Linked DNA regions of Chitinophaga caseinilytica. The protein of the gene in region 1 interacts with the protein of each later gene in a pairwise test. Links are inferred from orthologs where the notes say so. Each region holds a gene or a part of one and is shown in the gene's direction. Other genes may lie near its edges.

What was found.
Region 2: the proteins of topA (region 1) and WJU22_RS24675 interact in binary tests that used the Escherichia coli proteins (3 or more experiments, as listed by UniProt). The link is inferred for Chitinophaga caseinilytica from one-to-one orthologs.

Annotation. Positions count from the first base shown.
Region 1 is NZ_CP150096.1:2,672,188-2,681,714, reverse strand. The notes cover bases 1-3,024. They hold topA (type I DNA topoisomerase), read left to right. Parts: upstream 1-348; coding sequence 349-2,700; downstream 2,701-3,024. Other genes in these bases: WJU22_RS11235 (transglutaminase-like domain-containing protein), read left to right, coding at 2,745-3,024; WJU22_RS11245 (Rossmann-like and DUF2520 domain-containing protein), read right to left, coding at 1-138. Also shown: more of WJU22_RS11235, read left to right, coding at 3,025-3,614; WJU22_RS11230 (M48 family metallopeptidase), read right to left, coding at 3,686-4,492; glycerol-3-phosphate 1-O-acyltransferase PlsY, read right to left, coding at 4,633-5,274; prmA (50S ribosomal protein L11 methyltransferase), read right to left, coding at 5,393-6,214; WJU22_RS11215 (hypothetical protein), read left to right, coding at 6,311-6,886; WJU22_RS11210 (S1 RNA-binding domain-containing protein), read right to left, coding at 7,015-8,190; WJU22_RS11205 (hypothetical protein), read right to left, coding at 8,198-9,370; rpsO (30S ribosomal protein S15), read right to left, coding at 9,457-9,527. UniProt on the Escherichia coli protein: Releases the supercoiling and torsional tension of DNA, which is introduced during the DNA replication and transcription, by transiently cleaving and rejoining one strand of the DNA duplex.
Region 2 is NZ_CP150096.1:5,952,053-5,959,041, reverse strand. The notes cover bases 1,004-3,969. They hold WJU22_RS24675 (YigZ family protein), read left to right. Parts: upstream 1,004-2,171; coding sequence 2,172-2,768; downstream 2,769-3,969. Other genes in these bases: WJU22_RS24670 (DUF6786 family protein), read right to left, coding at 2,769-3,969; ribD (bifunctional diaminohydroxyphosphoribosylaminopyrimidine deaminase/5-amino-6-(5-phosphoribosylamino)uracil reductase RibD), read left to right, coding at 1,173-2,162; prmC (peptide chain release factor N(5)-glutamine methyltransferase), read right to left, coding at 1,004-1,073. Also shown: WJU22_RS24690 (biopolymer transporter ExbD), read left to right, coding at 1-162; more of prmC, read right to left, coding at 219-1,003; more of WJU22_RS24670, read right to left, coding at 3,970-3,977; WJU22_RS24660 (hypothetical protein), read right to left, coding at 5,069-5,263; WJU22_RS24655 (glycosyltransferase family 2 protein), read right to left, coding at 5,323-6,360; WJU22_RS24650 (HAMP domain-containing sensor histidine kinase), read left to right, coding at 6,487-6,989.

The DNA of each region.
Region 1 (9,527 bases):
GGCGCCGAGGGATTCCGCCAGCACCCGGGCGTTGTCCTTGTTACGGCTGATCACCTGCTTTACAGGATGGCCGTGCAGCTTCATGAGGTGACCAAAACAATGCGCTACATTCCCTGATCCGATAATGACGATGTCCATGGCGTTCGATGTAAGTAAAAATGAATATGTAATATAAGCGTCTTTCGGCGAAAAGGAGATAACATAATAATATGGCGTCTGTTGCACGCTGGAATTCAAGTATTTAACCTTATCTATTTTTTATATCATCCTACTTTTATATAATTGCATCAATCGGATTTGTAATATTGATACAAATTTCAGCGTAATTACAGACATAAAAAGGCGTTCATGGCTAAAAATCTCGTGATTGTAGAATCCCCGGCAAAGGCGAAAACGATTGAGAAAATATTAGGAAAGGATTTTGAAGTGAAATCTTCCTTCGGTCACATCCGTGACCTGGAGAAGGATGACATGGGAATCGACATTCAGAATAATTTCAAACCGAAATATATAATACCGGAAGACAAGGAAAAGGTTGTCAAGGAATTAAAAAAACTGGTGAAAGACTCCGAGGAGGTTTGGCTCGCAACGGATGAGGACCGCGAAGGGGAAGCCATTTCATGGCACCTTTGCGAAGTGCTCGGCCTCGATCCCTCCTCTACCAAACGCATTGTATTTCACGAGATTACGAAACCCGCCATCGAAAAAGCCGTTCGTACGCCCCGCCTGCTCGACATGAACCTGGTGAACGCCCAGCAGGCCCGCCGTATCCTCGACCGGATCGTGGGCTTCGAGCTGTCTCCCGTGCTCTGGCGCAAAATGAGCATGCGCAATTCCCTGTCTGCCGGCCGCGTACAATCCGTTGCCGTTAGGCTGATCGTAGAGCGCGAACGCGAGATCAACCAGTTCGAGACCACCAGCTCCTTCAAGGTAGAGGCCTGGTTCATGGCCAAAGACATCCAGGGCCGGACCATCGCCTTCAAGGCCGACGGCCCCTCCCGCTTCAAAACCGCGGAAGACGCCGAAAAGTTCCTCGAACAGTGCGTCGGCGCCGCCTATACGGTGAAAGACGTGACCGTGAAACCGGGGAAAAAATCCCCCGCCGCCCCGTTCACTACTTCCACCCTCCAGCAGGAAGCCTCCCGCAAGCTCGGGTACAGCGTGTCCAAAACGATGCTCCTCGCCCAGAAGCTCTACGAATCCGGGCAGATCACCTACATGAGAACGGACTCCGTTAACCTGTCAGACACCGCCATGGAAGATATCAGCAAAGCCATCCACAAAAACTGGGGCGACCGCTACTATCAATCCCGCAAATACAAAAACAAGAACGAAAACGCCCAGGAAGCGCACGAAGCCATCCGTCCCACTTACATGGAAAACGCTTCGGTAGACGATTCCGACCTCAAACGCCTCTACGAACTGATCTGGAAACGCACCATCGCCAGCCAGATGGCCGACGCGGAACTGGAGAAAACCATCGCCAAGATCGATATCTCCACCAACCACGAAGAGCTTACCGCCAGCGGCGAAGTGCTGAAATTCGACGGCTTCCTGAAAGTATATATGGAGAGCCGCGACGATGAAGATGCCGACGAAGAGGACCAGGAAGGCGTATTGCCGCCCCTGGCCGTGAAACAGGCGCTGGAACTGAAGGAAATGAAAGCCACCGAACGATTCACCCGCCCCGCTCCCCGGTACACGGAAGCCTCGCTGGTAAAGAAACTCGAAGAGCTCGGCATCGGCCGCCCATCCACCTACGCCCCCACCATCACCACCATCCAGAAACGCGGATATGTGGAGAAGCGCGACAAGGAAGGCGTGAAAAGGGATTTCCGCATCCTGTGGCTGAAAAACGACAAAATCAGCAAACAAACCGACCAGGAAAATACCGGCGCCGAAAAAGCAAAACTCTTCCCGACCGACCTCGGGATGCTGGTGACCGACTTCCTGAAACAATATTTCGACCGGGTAATGGATTATGGGTTCACCGCCCGCATCGAAGAAGAATTCGACGAAATCGCCGGCGGCAAGAAGAAATGGAACAAAATGCTGTCCGACTTCTACGCCCCGTTCCATAATAATGTGGAAGAAACGCTGGAAAAAGCGGAAAGAGTGAAGGGAGAACGCCACCTCGGCGAAGACCCCGCCTCCGGCAAGCCCGTTACCGCCCGCATGGGCCGCTTCGGCCCCATGGTGCAGATCGGGAAGGTAGACGACGAGGAAAAGCCCCGTTTCGCCAAACTGAAACAGACCCAGAGCATCGAGACCATCACGTTCGAGGAAGCCATGGACCTGTTCCGCCTCCCCCGCAACCTCGGCCTGTTCGAAGGCACGGAAGTGTCCGTGAACATCGGCAGGTTCGGGCCCTACGCACAACACGATAAGAAATTCTATTCCCTCAAAAAGGAAATGGACCCTTACACCGTGGAACTGGAAGAAGTAGCGCCGCTCATCGTCGAGAAACGCCAGGCCAAAGACGAACGTACCATCAAGGTGTTCGAAAAGGAAAAGATCCAGGTGCTGAGAGGCCCCTACGGTCCGTACCTGAAAGTAGGCCTGCGCAACTATAAACTGCCGAAAGAAAAACATGAGACCGCCGCCGATATCACCGTGGAAGAAGCCAAAGCCATCATCGAAGAGCTGAAAGCCAACCCACCCAAGAAAAAGGCACCGCCCCGCAAAAAGAAAGCGGACTAGGCAAAAATTCGTAACTTAAAGACAAGAATCCTTAACTCATTCCATTGCACGAAACAAGGGAAATAAACGCGTTATTCCATCTGCTGGACGATCCTGACCAGGAAGTGTTCGACACCGTGGCCAACAAAATCCTCATGTTCGGGAAAGAAATCATCCCCAACCTCGAGCATTTGTGGGAAACGACGATCGACGAACATATCCAGGAACGCATCGAAATGCTGATCCATCGCGTCCATTACCAGGACTTGCAGGAGGATTTCCGGGTTTGGCATTCCGGTGGCTCGCAGGAGCTCATCAAGGGTGCATTGCTCACCGCTAAATACCAATACCCCGACCTCACGGAACAGTCTGTCCACACCGAAATCGACCGCATCAAACGCAATATCTGGCTCGAACTGAATAATTACCTCACCCCGCTGGAGCAGATCAATGTCCTCAACAGCATGATCTACAATTATTTCGGCCTCAAAGGGGAAGAAGTAAGCTACCAGCGCAAAAACCAGTTCTTCATCAACCAGGTGATGGAAAGCCGCAAAGGCAATCCCCTCACAAACGGGATTGTGTACCAGGCCCTCTGCGCCATGCTCGATTTGCCGGTATATGCCGTCAAGATTCCCCGGCAATTCATTCTCGCGTATTTCGATACGTTTTATGATTTCACGGAGCCGGCAGACCCGGGAGACTATCGCATCCTCTTCTTCATCGACCCCATCCAGGGGCAGATTTATACGCAGCAGGATGTGGATACCTATCTCAAGCGCGTAAACGTGCCCGTTAATCCCGAGTTCTACAAACCGCAGAGCAATGCCCGCATCGTCCAGTTCCTGCTGGAGGAAACGGCGAAATGCTTCCGCAACGACAAGGAACAGTATAAGCACGACGAGCTGCTGAACCTTGCCCGCATTCTCGACTGACGTGACACCGATGTATAAAAAAAGCGGTCCCGGCTAAACCAGGACCGCTTTTTTATGGATAAAATTTCAGATTATTTCGAAGAAGGATTGTAGTACTTCATGGCTTCGGGCATGAGCTTTTGCAGCTGCGCGATGCGTTTATCGTCGCTCGGGTGGGTGCTCAGCAGTTCCGGGGGTTTCTGTCCACCGCTGGCCTGCGCCATACGGCCCCAGAAAGAGATGGATTCCTGCGGGTTATAACCTGCCATGGCCATGAAGATCACGCCGAGATGGTCTGCTTCCAGCTCATTTTGACGGCCGTAGGCCATGAGGCCGAGCGGGCCGCCAACGCCCACGGCCTGCATGAAGATATTCTGGGCCTGGGGGTTCTTGTTGAGGGCTACGGCGCCGGCGATCTGGATGCCCTGTGCCACGAGGCCCTGGCTCATCCGCTCGTTACCATGCCGTGCGATGGCGTGGGCGATTTCGTGGCCCATAACGCAGGCGAGCGCCGTTTCGTTCTGGGTCACGGGAAGCAGGCCGGTGTAAACCACCACTTTGCCGCCGGGCATACACCAGGCGTTTACCTGTTTGTCGTTGACGAGGTTGAATTCCCATTTATAGCTGGCCACTTCATTGCCCATGCCATGCTGGGTCATGTAGGTGGTTACTGCCTGGGCGATGCGCCCCCCAACCCGTTGTACCATGGCAGCATCCTTGCTGTTGCCCGGCGAAACGGCTTTGTTCTGGGAAAGGAAAGACTGGTATTCCTGTAGCGCCATGGATTGCATGGTAGCTTCCGGAATGAGGTTTAACTGGCTGCGGCCGGTGATGGGCACTCTCGAACAGGCGTAAATAAGACCGGTTCCTGCAACCAATAACAACGCAATTTTTTTCATCGGGTCGATAGTTTAATAGAAGAAGGTGATAGTCGCTGCGCAATACAATAACACGTTGCTGCGAACGGTTGTTGCGGCGAATTTACCAATTCCTGAAAGAAGAATACAATCGTTGTGCCGGATTTGCGGGAACGGGGAAATTACAGGTCGCTGCCGTGCCTGTTTTTCCTGTTTTTGAAGAGAGGAACTTTGGATTCGTTACCGCTGAGCAGGCGAACGATGTTCTTCTGGTGCGTGAGCACGACCATCACAGCAACGGCAATGGCGAAAATGCGGTAATACGTTTCCTCTTCGCGGAATACGAAGAGAATGAGCACCGGGAACGCGATGCTCGCCAGGATGGAACTGAGCGATACGTACCGGGTGAGGAAAAGGATCATGAGGAAAACGCCCACGCAGTAAAGGGCCACGAGCGGCTGAATGGCGAGCACCATCCCGAAGAGGGTGGCAATACCCTTACCGCCGCGGAAACCCGCCCATATGGGGAATATATGGCCAACAACGGCAGCCAGGCCAAGGCCCACCTGCAGGTTGATCAGTTGTTCGGTTGAATCGTGAGGCATAAGGTAGGATAGTCTGACAGCCAGCACGCCTTTCAGCATGTCTACCAACATCACGAACGTACCGGCCTTGGGGCCCAGCACGCGGAACGTGTTGGTAGCGCCGGCATTACCGGAACCATGCTCGCGGATATCGATACCGAAAACTCCCTTGCTCACCCACACAGCGGTAGCAAAAGAGCCAATCAGATAGGCGCAGATAATTAGCAATAATTCTGTCATCACAATAAGTTAGAACTGCTAAGGTAGCAATTAAAGTGTTAAAATGAATGTAAATTTCACTGCAATGATAAGGTAATTACGCTTAAATCAGTAATTAAAATATGATAATTTTTCCACATTAACCGGCGATGAATGAAAGCGCCAGCCAGTGCTCCCTCTCTGCCCGTTTTTCGGGACGCAGCCCCTCTGCCAGGGCCGCCTTAACAATTGCAGGTTCGTCTTCCTGCAATATACCACTCAAAATCAATATACCGTGTTTTTTGAGGATTCTTTTCATCTCCCCCATATTGGCTAACAAAATGTTACGGTTGATATTGGCCAAAACCACGTCGAACCGGCCGCTTTCCTCGCCGGAAAGACTATCGGCACGGCTGAAATGCACATTCCCCGAAGCATTCATCTCCGCATTTTCCGTAGCGTTTTCCACCGCCCAATCGTCTATATCGATACCTTTCGTTTCCGCAGCGCCCAGCTTATCCGCCAAAATCGCCAGGATGCCCGTGCCCGACCCGAAATCGAACACCTGTTTCCCCCTGAAGTCCACATCCCGCATGAGTCGTACTACCGAAAACGTGGTGGCGTGGTGCCCCGTACCGAAAGACATCTTCGGCGTGATGATGATCTCATGCGCCACCGCATCGCCCAAAGGCGCGTGGAAACCCGCGCGGATCCCGCAAAAATCGTCTACGAGCACCGGCTCGAAGCTACTTTCCCACAAAGCGTTCCAGTTCGCCTGCTCGATCCTTTCCTTCGTATAATCCACCCCGTGAGACCCCACGAGCCCCTGCAAATCGTTCTCGATGAAATCCCCCTCGGGAATAAACGCGACCAGCGCATCCGGGCGCTCCTCGAAACCTTCGTAACCCATGTCGCTCAATTGGGCGACCAGCACATCCCGCAGCTCCTGCGGCGCGGCAATCGTTATGGCAATGTAAGACATGGGCGCAAGATACATTTTTCCTCCCCCACCTCAATTTTCTTGGCCAATTCCCCGACTGTATTTATATTTGATTTTTATTAAATATAACCTTATCCTATGAAAAAGCTCATCGTTCTCGCAGCCTTACTGGGCGGCAATTTCGCCTTATCCGCCCAATCCACCATCGTACCGCACGAATACGAGAAAAAAGACTCCGTCTTTTACCAGGTGCCCAACGCGGTGCTGGTGATCGACAAACTCGACATCGAAGATTATTTCAAAAACCTCGATACCGTGTTGGTCCAGAAGCAGTACGATAAAACCGTTTTCCGCAACATCCAATTTTCTCCGCTGAACCCCGAAGAAGTACAGCGCCATTACAGCCTGGCCAGCAAGTTCTGGACCGCGTCCAAAGCCAATCCGCTCAGCTACAGCACCGACAAGATCACGCTGTTCTGGAACGACAATGAAGGCATCATCCTCCCCTATATCGACGAAATCATCCCCGACCTGCTCGAAGCCGGCAAAGTGCAGGTGGTAGACCGTTCCACCAACAAACGCGTGAAACTCTACAAGCTGGATTATGAGGACGTGAACGGCAAATCGTTCCGGATCTTCAAGCTGGAAAAGGGAAAAGTGATCTGGCGCGAAAGTGAGGTATTCGTGGAGCAGGTGTATAACGCAGGCAGATAAACGCCGATCCCGCTAAAACATAGAACGCTGCTTCCGGGCAGCGTTTTTTTATGGGTAAAGCATACCCAAAAATGAAAACGCCCCCGTTTCCGGAGGCGTTTTTCTTATGTAAGCTATTCACACGATTCTTATTGCTCGTCGAACACGGGGCCCAGTTCAGGACCGTCGTTCTGTTCGGTTTGCTGGGAAGGACGGGGCCCGCGATCGCCACGGTCTCCACGGTCTCCGCGGTCACCACGATCACGACGGTCGCCTCCGCGATCACGATCGCCACCGCCACGGCGGTCTCCACGATCACCACCACGGTCACGACGATCGCCACGGTCTCCGCGGTCGCCACGTTCTTCACGTTCGGGGCGTTCCACGTAACCTTCGGGTTTCGGCATGAGTATCCTGCGGCTCAGTTTGAATTTACCGGTTTTGGGATCGGTGCCTACCAGTTTCACTTTCACTTTATCGCCTTCGCTCAGCACGCCGTCCATGTTCTCGAGGCGTTTCCAGGAAACTTCGGAGATATGGAGCAGGCCTTGTTTGCCGGGGAGGAATTCAACGAATGCGCCGTAAGGCATTACGCTTTTCACCACGGATTCGTATTCCTCACCAACTTCGGGCTGGGCAACGATGCCTTTGATCCAGCGAACGGCCTTGTCGAGGTTTTCTTTCTGGGTTGCGAAGATGGAAACTTCACCATGCTGGCCAACTTCTTCGATGTTGATGTTGGTGCCGGTTTCACGTTGGATTTCCTGAATAACTTTACCGCCGGGTCCGATCACCGCGCCGATGAATTCACGGTCGATGGTCATTTTCTCCATGCGCGGAGCGTGCGGTTTCGGTTCAGGACGGGCGTTTTCGATGGTGCTGTACATCGCGTCGAGGATGTGCAGGCGGCCTTTACGTGCCTGGGCGAGCGCTGCGCGCATTACGTCCATGCTGAGGCCGTCTACCTTGATATCCATCTGCACGCCGCAGATGCCATCGCGGGTACCGGTTACTTTGAAGTCCATATCGCCGAGGTGGTCTTCATCGCCGAGGATGTCGCTCAAAACGGCCCATTTGCCGTCGGAAGCGCGGGAGATGAGGCCCATTGCGATGCCGGATACGTGTTTGGGCAGGGGCACGCCAGCGTCCATGAGGGCGAGGGAGCCTGCGCAAACGGTAGCCATGGAAGAAGAACCGTTGGATTCGAGGATATCGGACACTACGCGCACGGTGTAGGCGTAATCGCTACCGGGCATCATGATGCGCAGGGAGCGCATGGCCAGGTTACCGTGGCCCACTTCGCGACGGCCGGGGCCGCGCATCATCTTCACCTCACCGGTGGAGAAGGGGGAAGTTGTAGTGGAGGATGAATTTAACGTAGTTGGAAACGGCTGCGGATTCTACCAGCAGTTCGTCGTCGGGCGTACCGAGGGTCACTGTGGTGAGGGATTGCGTTTCGCCGCGGGTGAACAGTGCGGAGCCGTGGGGGCTGGGCAGCAGGTCAATTTCCATAGCGAGGGGGCGCACCTGGTCGAGCACGCGGCCATCGAGGCGGATGCTCTGATCGAGGATCATGTTGCGCACCACTTCTTTTTCCAGCTTGTGGAAGTATTTGCCGACGAGCGGGGCGTCTTCTTCGGAAAGTTCGCCGAGGTGCTCTTTCAGTTCTTCTTCGATTTTGCCGAAAGCATCGCCGCGTTCGTGTTTACCGAGGGCGGATTTGGAAACTTCGAGGATTTTGCCGGCGGCAAAGGCTTCGATTTTCGCTTTCAGTTCTTCGTTGGCGTAAGGCAGGGCGAATTCGCGTTTGGCGGGGTTACCGATGAGGCCGCGGAGCTCTTCCTGTGCTTTCACCTGGATGCGGATGGCGTCATGAGCGAGTTCGATGGCCTTCACGAGGTCTTCTTCCTGGCACTCTTTGGATTCGCCTTCCACCATCATGATATTTTTCGCCGTAGCGGCTACGATGAAGTCCATATCGGCTTCAGCGAGCTGGGTACGGGTGGGGTTGATGATGAATTCGCCTTTGATGCGGCCGATGCGCACTTCGGAGATGATCTCCTGAATGGGCACGTCGGACACTGCGAGGGCGGCAGACGCTGCCAGTGCGGCGAGGGCGTCGGGCATAACTTCGGGATCGGAGGAAATGAGGGTCACCAGCACCTGAACATCACAGAGATAATCATCGGGGAACAGGGGGCGCAGGGCACGGTCGATCAAACGGGATACAAGCACTTCGGAGTCGCTCAACTTGCCTTCGCGCTTGAAGAAGGAACCCGGGATACGGCCTGCAGAAGCGAATTTCTCCTGGTAATCTACGGTAAGGGGGAAGAAAGACTGCCCGGCTTTGGGCTCTTTATTGGCCACCACAGTAGCCAGCAGAATACAATCGCCGCAACGAACGGTAACGGCGCCATCGGCCTGTCTGGCCATTTTGCCGGTCTCGATCGTCACTTCACGACCTCCGCCTATATCAAATTTAACCGAAGTAGGTGTGAGATTCATACTTGTGTGAGGATTAAAATGGTACACATACAAAAAAACTATTCCCAACCAGAATAGTTGGGAATAGCGCTATCAATAAATTCGGATTATTTTCTGATACCTAACTTCTCGATGAGGGCGCGGTAGCCGGAGAGGTTGGTTTTGGACAGATAGGAAA
Region 2 (6,989 bases), 3.3 Mb from region 1 along the record:
GCTTCTAAAATTCCCGCCGGCGAAGTGGACCCCACCATCGTCATCAACGCGGAAGAATCCGTGCCCATCAGTGCCGTGGTTTCTGTGATGCAGATCGCACGGGAGCTGGGTGCCAAAACGGTACTGGGCACCGCCAAGCCGCAAAACGCGCCAAAGCGGTAAACGAAAAGGAAACTTACAAACCATGATAAACTGCATCCGTAACGGGTGCAGTTTTTTTATGCCTTCGTGGCCCGCACCATCCGGTCTTTCCCGAACATGTCTTTTTTAAGGATGACGTCTGTGAACTTTTGATGGAGGAGCTCCGCCTTCACCGCTTCCCCGTAATCTTCATGTATCTCGAAATACAGTCTGCCTCCGGGTTCCAGGCGCTCCTGGGCCAGTTGGCCGATGCGGCGGTAGAAAAGCAGGGGATCGTTGTCGGGGACGAACAGCGCCGTAGCCGGCTCGAACTGCTGCACGTTGGTGTCCATGCCGGCTTTTTCCTTTTGGGGGATGTAAGGCGGGTTGCTGACGATGACGTTGAGGGCGGGAAGGGGAGCGGCGGCCTGCGGGTCGAGCACATCCTGCCGGATGAAATTAACGGGCGCGTGTTGCATTTGCGCGTTGCGGGCCGCAATTTCCAGGGCGCCGGGGCTCACGTCCATGGCCCAGATATCGGCAGATGGCCAGTGTTTTTTCAGGGCGATGGGGATACATCCGCTGCCGGTGCCTATATCGAGCAGGCGGAGGGCGGGGTGGGAGGGATGGTCGAGCAGCACCCATTCCACCAGTTCTTCCGTTTCCGGCCGGGGGATGAGCACCTGGTCAGACACGATGAGCTCCATGCCGTAAAACCAGCTTTTGCCGGTGATGTGCTGGATGGGCCTGCCGGAAAGCAGTTGCGCCAGGCCTTCCTGGTACTGCGATTCCCACCGGGGCGGGAGGTCCATATCCTTATGCACGATGCGGTCCAGCTTGCCAAGCCCCGTGATGTGCTCCATGAGCAAATGCGCGATGTTGGCGGCTTCGCGGGCGTCGTACAGGGGGCGGATGGCATTGGTCAGGTCTGCGAATGCGGATTGGATGGTCATGTTATACGGCAAATCAGCGGAAAATCGCCGCTGAAACGATATTTTTGCAAATATCTCATTTACGACGCAATGATAGACCATCACCCGCACGAATTTTTTATGCGACGTTGCATCGACCTGGCGCTCAAGGGCTCAGGTCATGCCGCGCCCAACCCCATGGTGGGTGCCGTGCTCGTGCATGAAGGCATCATCATCGGCGAAGGGTATCACCACCATTGGGGAGGCCCCCACGCCGAGGTCAACTGCGTCAACTCCGTACCGCCGGAACTGCAGGAACTGATCCCCCGGTCTACCCTCTACGTTTCCCTCGAGCCCTGCGCCCATCACGGCAAAACGCCGCCCTGCGCCGATCTCGTGGTTTCGCAGAACATCCCGGAAGTCGTGATAGGCTGTATCGACGCCTTCTCGAAAGTGGCCGGCAAAGGCATCGAAAAACTCCGCAACGCAGGCATCAACGTTACCCTGGGCGTACTGGAATCGGAATGCCGCCACCTCAACCGGCGCTTTTTCACCTTCCACGAACAACAACGGCCCTACGTGATCCTCAAATGGGCGCAATCGGCCGACGGATACATCGCCCCCGCCAACCGCGAGCCCGTTCGCATCTCAAACCCGTTTGCGGATCGGCTGGTGCATCGCTGGAGAACAGAGGAAGCGGGGATCATGGTCGGAACACAAACTGCTTTGCTGGATAACCCGCGGCTCACCGCCAGGCTCTGGCCGGGCAAATCGCCCGTCCGCATCGTGCTCGACCTGCAGGATAAAGTGCCGGGAAGCCATTATGTGAAAGACGGTTCCGTGCGCACCCTCATCCTCACATCCACCGAGATCGACACCGCCCAACCCCTCGTGCCGCAGGTGCTCGCGCAATTGCACAGAGAATCCGTGCTGAGCGTGATCGTGGAAGGCGGCGCCGTACTCTTGCAGCAATTCATCAGCGGCGGGCATTGGGACGAGGCCCGCATCATCACCGGGCAAACGGCATTGGGCGGCGGCCTTTCCGCGCCCGTGCTCAAAAATGCCCGCATGCTCGAAAGCAACCACATCGCCGGCGACCGGATCGACATCTTCGTTCCCGCCGAGCATTAAACCCAGGAAATGAACGTTTACTATACGATTGAGAAGAAGTCAACAGCAGAATTCAAAGACCGCGGAAGCAAATTCCTCGCATACGCCTTCCCGGTAAAAAATGCCGAACAGGTCAAAGAATGCCTGCAGGAAGTGAAGAAGGAACACCCCAAAGCCACGCATCACTGCTACGCATACAGGTTGGGGACCGACGGCCTCCAGTTCCGCGCGGTAGACGACGGCGAGCCGGCAGGATCGGCCGGGAAACCCATTCTCGGGCAGATCGACAGCAAACAGCTGACAGACGTGCTGGTGGTTGTGGTACGGTATTTCGGGGGCACATTGCTCGGGGTGCCCGGGCTGATCAACGCCTACAAAATGAGCTGCGCGCTGGTGCTGCAACTGGTGCCGGCCATTCAGAAAAACGTGGAAGCGCGGTTCCAGCTGATATTCGACTATACGATCCTCAACGATGTGATGATGGTGGTGAAGCAGAATAACTGCACCATTTTGCAACAGGATATCCAGCTGTTCTGCAGCATGGAGATCGGCATCCCCAAAGCCAGTCTGGACCTCACTTTGCTCCGGCTGCGCGATATCTACAACCTCGAGATCAAACAACTTTGATCAGGGGAGCGCGGCCGTAATTTCTTTCAGCGTAACGCCGAATATTTTCTTCGTGATCTCGCCGAGATGCTTCTCGCTACCTTCCAGGTGGATGGTGCGGTGGAAGTGCTGCATCCTGCCTTTGGGCTTCAGCAATGCGGCCGGCGAGGAGCTTTGTATTTCCAGGAAACGGCCGGGGGCATTGGTATCGCCGGGCCCGTTGTTGCGGATGCGGAAAACTTCCGCGCGCGCATCTGTTGCGGTTTCGCCGAGGTAGAGCTGCGCCTGGCGTGGCATGGTGAACTGGATAACGGTCAACACACCGCGCTCCGGATCGTAGATACCCATGAAATTCAACGCCGCAGCCTGTTTTACTCCAAGTTCCGCTTCGAAATTTCCGTCGGCCCTGAAAAACGCGACGTTGTTCTTTACCACGAAACGCTCTTTGGGCAAAGGTGCTGCGGAACTAACGTTGCCGCCGGGCTTTAGTGGGATGATGGCGATGGAATTGGCGCTGACGGGGAATATGCCGCGGACGCGGATCGCCGTGGTGCCGAAAGCCGTATCCCAGCGATGGGTGCCGGTGTTGACGATGATATTGTCTGTATGGAACCCCACGGCATGCACGCTCCGGTGGATGTCTGCGCCGAGATAATTGTGTAGGTCGCGGCGGGAAAGGAGCGAAATGGTGCGGGAAATACCGGCGTTTAAAATGGTCCCTTTCGCGCTGGGGAGGTTGATATTGCCTTCGTAGACGGTAACGCCTTTGGCGGAGGAAACCTGCCGCAAAACGGCGGAATCGCGCAGCGGATCGGGAATGACGGTGGCGGTTGCCGAATCGGCGGATCCATGCGCGGGGAATTGAAGGGCGCTGTCGGGCGACGGGCCGAGCAGCAGCCGGTCTTCTCCACCAAAAGTGCTGAAATGATATTGCTTGCCGTTTTCGATGGTGGCGTAATTGAGCCATCCGAAACTACGTCCGTCGTCGGCCACGGTAGAAGTGACGACACGCCCTTGCCAGGCGCTCACGATGGCGATGGAAGACTTACTGGTGCTGTCTTTCAAAATGGCCGGCGATGTAAAATCGCGCAGGAAGGCGAGGTCTTCCGCGAAATTATCTGGCCGTGATATGGTTTCTGCCTGTTGAACAGGGGCCTTAGCTTCCCTGGGTTTGTTGTTGCAGGCGAACAACAGTGAAAGGAAGCATACGGCCGGAATGGATTTATGCATAGAAGAATGGTCTCGCAATCTAAGGATTGTACAATGATAAATCAATTTCTTTAATAACGGTAAGCGCGCATTTGCAGTATGGGCGCGGGCTACAAAGTTTTCGACTGCACAGCGGAAAATTTTTTTCAAGTTTTTTGAGAATATTATTTGCTGAATTCAAACTCTTTCCTATTTTTGCAATCCCAAAACGGACAAGCGGAAGTAGCTCATTTGGTAGAGCACGACCTTGCCAAGGTCGGGGTGGCCGGTTCGAGCCCGGTCTTCCGCTCAGAAAACAGAAGCCTGATTGCATAGCAGTCAGGCTTTTTTGTTGGATGTAATCCTTTCTTTCTCAGGCGGTTCCGCCGGTTTTTAAGCATGTTCAGCCGGTGGATGGGTTTCCTTTCGATTTTAGATGTGTAGCGGCTTGTTTGTAAGCGTTTTGTAAGTACAGGCAGGTGATGCGTACGATAGCTGTTTTGGCGGCTGTTTGGGGCTGATTTGATGGTACAGTTGATGGATCCTGCTTCCATCTGCCGGTTTATTCCTTTCAGCTTCCATCTACCCGATTTTCATCTTTCATTTTCCTTTCGCGATCTGCTGCTTTCATTCAAGTTCAAACCACGTAATCCGGCAGGAATTTTACTTTAAATCGCGATCTGCTGCTATCATGCAAGTTCAACCCATGTAATCCCGGCAAGAAATTTACTTCGTATCGTGATCTGCTGCTATCATTCAGGTTCAAACCATGTGACCTGGTAGGAATTTTACTTCATATCGTGATCTGCGGCTATCATTCAGGTTCAACCTACGTAATCCGGCAGGAAATTTTACTTCTTACAGCGATCTGCTGCTATTATTCAAGTCAACCTATGTAATCCAGCCGGAATTTTAATTCCTATCGTGATCTGCTGCTGTCAATCAAGTCCAAACCATGTAATCCGGCAGGAATATCACTGGAAGTAAGGGTAAATAACGATTGTTTTGCGGGATGGGAAGCGGGATGGGGAAAACTGACGAAAATCATCCTGCGGAACGGGGAAAAAGGAGGGGAAGCGGCACAAAAAAAGCCGCACTTTTCAGTACGGCTTTAAATATTTTACATCCGGAGATTATTTGTATTTCGGGTTGTAAAGGGAGCTTTCGTTTACATGCACTTTCGGTTTTTTGTAACGATGCTCAGACAGCTTGTAGCAGCCGCCCAGCACAAAACCCAGTACACAAGCCAGTTTCAGGTAAAACAGGAAACGGGAGGAAGATACCCAGTCGCGGGTGAAGTCATTCTTATTTTCAACTGTATGCTCCATATACATTTTTTTCGCTGTGCAAACTTACAAAGTAAATCGGCAAAGTCCAAATAACCCGTTTATTTCTTCCCAGACTTCGATAATTCGGAGAACTTCCTGCGGTTCAGGAAGTAGTAGCGCCAGATCATGATGCCGTGGAATACGCCCTGCAGGTCGAACAGCCGCTTGCGGGGGAGGGTATCGGGCTGGTTTTGGTCCACTTCGCGGCGCCAGCGGTAATAATCGCGGTAAGCGCGGAAGATGGCGGTCATATCTTTCGGTTTGCCGGAAACGAGGCTCTTGGCGGCGGCCATCATGTCGAGCGCCAGGCGCTGCGTGAGAATGATCCATTGCTCCTGGAAATGGAGGTTCTTGCGCAGCATGATAAGGTTGTTGCGGAAATTGAGGTACAGCTTCCGCGGATTCCCCTGCGGAAGGCTCCCGCCGCCCACATGGTACACCACCGAATCCGGGCAATACCCGATCCGGTAGCCCGCCCGCTGCAGCCGCCAGCAAAGGTCCACCTCCTCCATATGCGCAAAAAAGTAGGGATCGAACCCCCCGGCCTCGAAAAACGCCGAAGACCGGATGAAAAGCGCCGCACCGCTGGCCCAGAAGATGTCTTGCGGCGTATCGTACTGCCCGTTGTCTTTCTCCGTGGTATACAGGATGCGCCCGCGGCAGAAAGTATACCCCAGGATGTCCATCCAGCCACCCGCCGCTCCGGCATATTCGAAACTGTCCCGCTCGGCCCAGGCGCGCAGCTTGGGCTGGCAGGCCGCCATGTCCGGATTGGCCAGCATATGCTTCACCACGGGCCCTATCCAGTTGGGCTCCACTTCCACGTCCTGGTTCAGCAATACGAAAATATCGGCCTTCACATGCTGTAAAGCCTCGTTATATCCGCCTGCGAAACCGCTGTTGGAAGCATTTCGGATGATCTTTACCGCAGGGAAATGCTGTTCGGTAAAAGCCACGCTATCGTCTGTGGAGGCATTGTCGGCCAGGTAAATGTCCAGCTGCCCGTCGTACACAGACGCGCACACGGAGGGCAGGAACTTCTCGAGGAATCCCTTTCCGTTCCAGTTGAGGATAACGACCGCGACCGTTGGCAGCATTGACAAAAGACGTAAGTTTTGGCTTTTCAGAATTTTTTTAGCGTTGCAAATATGCAACAAAGCCTCCAAATATTACTAAATTAGTTTATTGTTAACGGCTTGCGGGCCGTCATTATTCAAATCCTGATGTTTAAACAAATTATCGGCTGGAAATTTTCGCTGATCGCCGTGGCGGCCGCCATTATCATCACCACCATCTGGTTCGTCAACAACCTGTCCGAAAAAATACGGCAGGAGGAAACGAAGAAAGTGGCCACCTGGGTGGAGGCGAACCAGGAATTGCTGCAGTCGCCCTCCGACGCGAACATCAACCTGGCCGTGCAGATCGTGACGACCAACACTACGATCCCGCTGATCCTCACAGACGAGCAGGGCCGGATCAAAGACCATGCGAACCTCGATTCCGCGCAGATCCTGCGCGATCCGGGGTACCTGGCCCGCCAGCTGGAGGATTTCCGGCGGCAGCACCCGCCGTTCATCATGGCGGTGGATTCGCATTCCAACAACTACATTTATTATGGAGACTCCCTCATCCTGCGGCAGGTGCGGTATTATCCCTATATCCAGCTGCTGGTGGTGGCACTGTTCATTGCGCTGACGCTCTTCGCGCTGTCGTCCACCAACCGGGC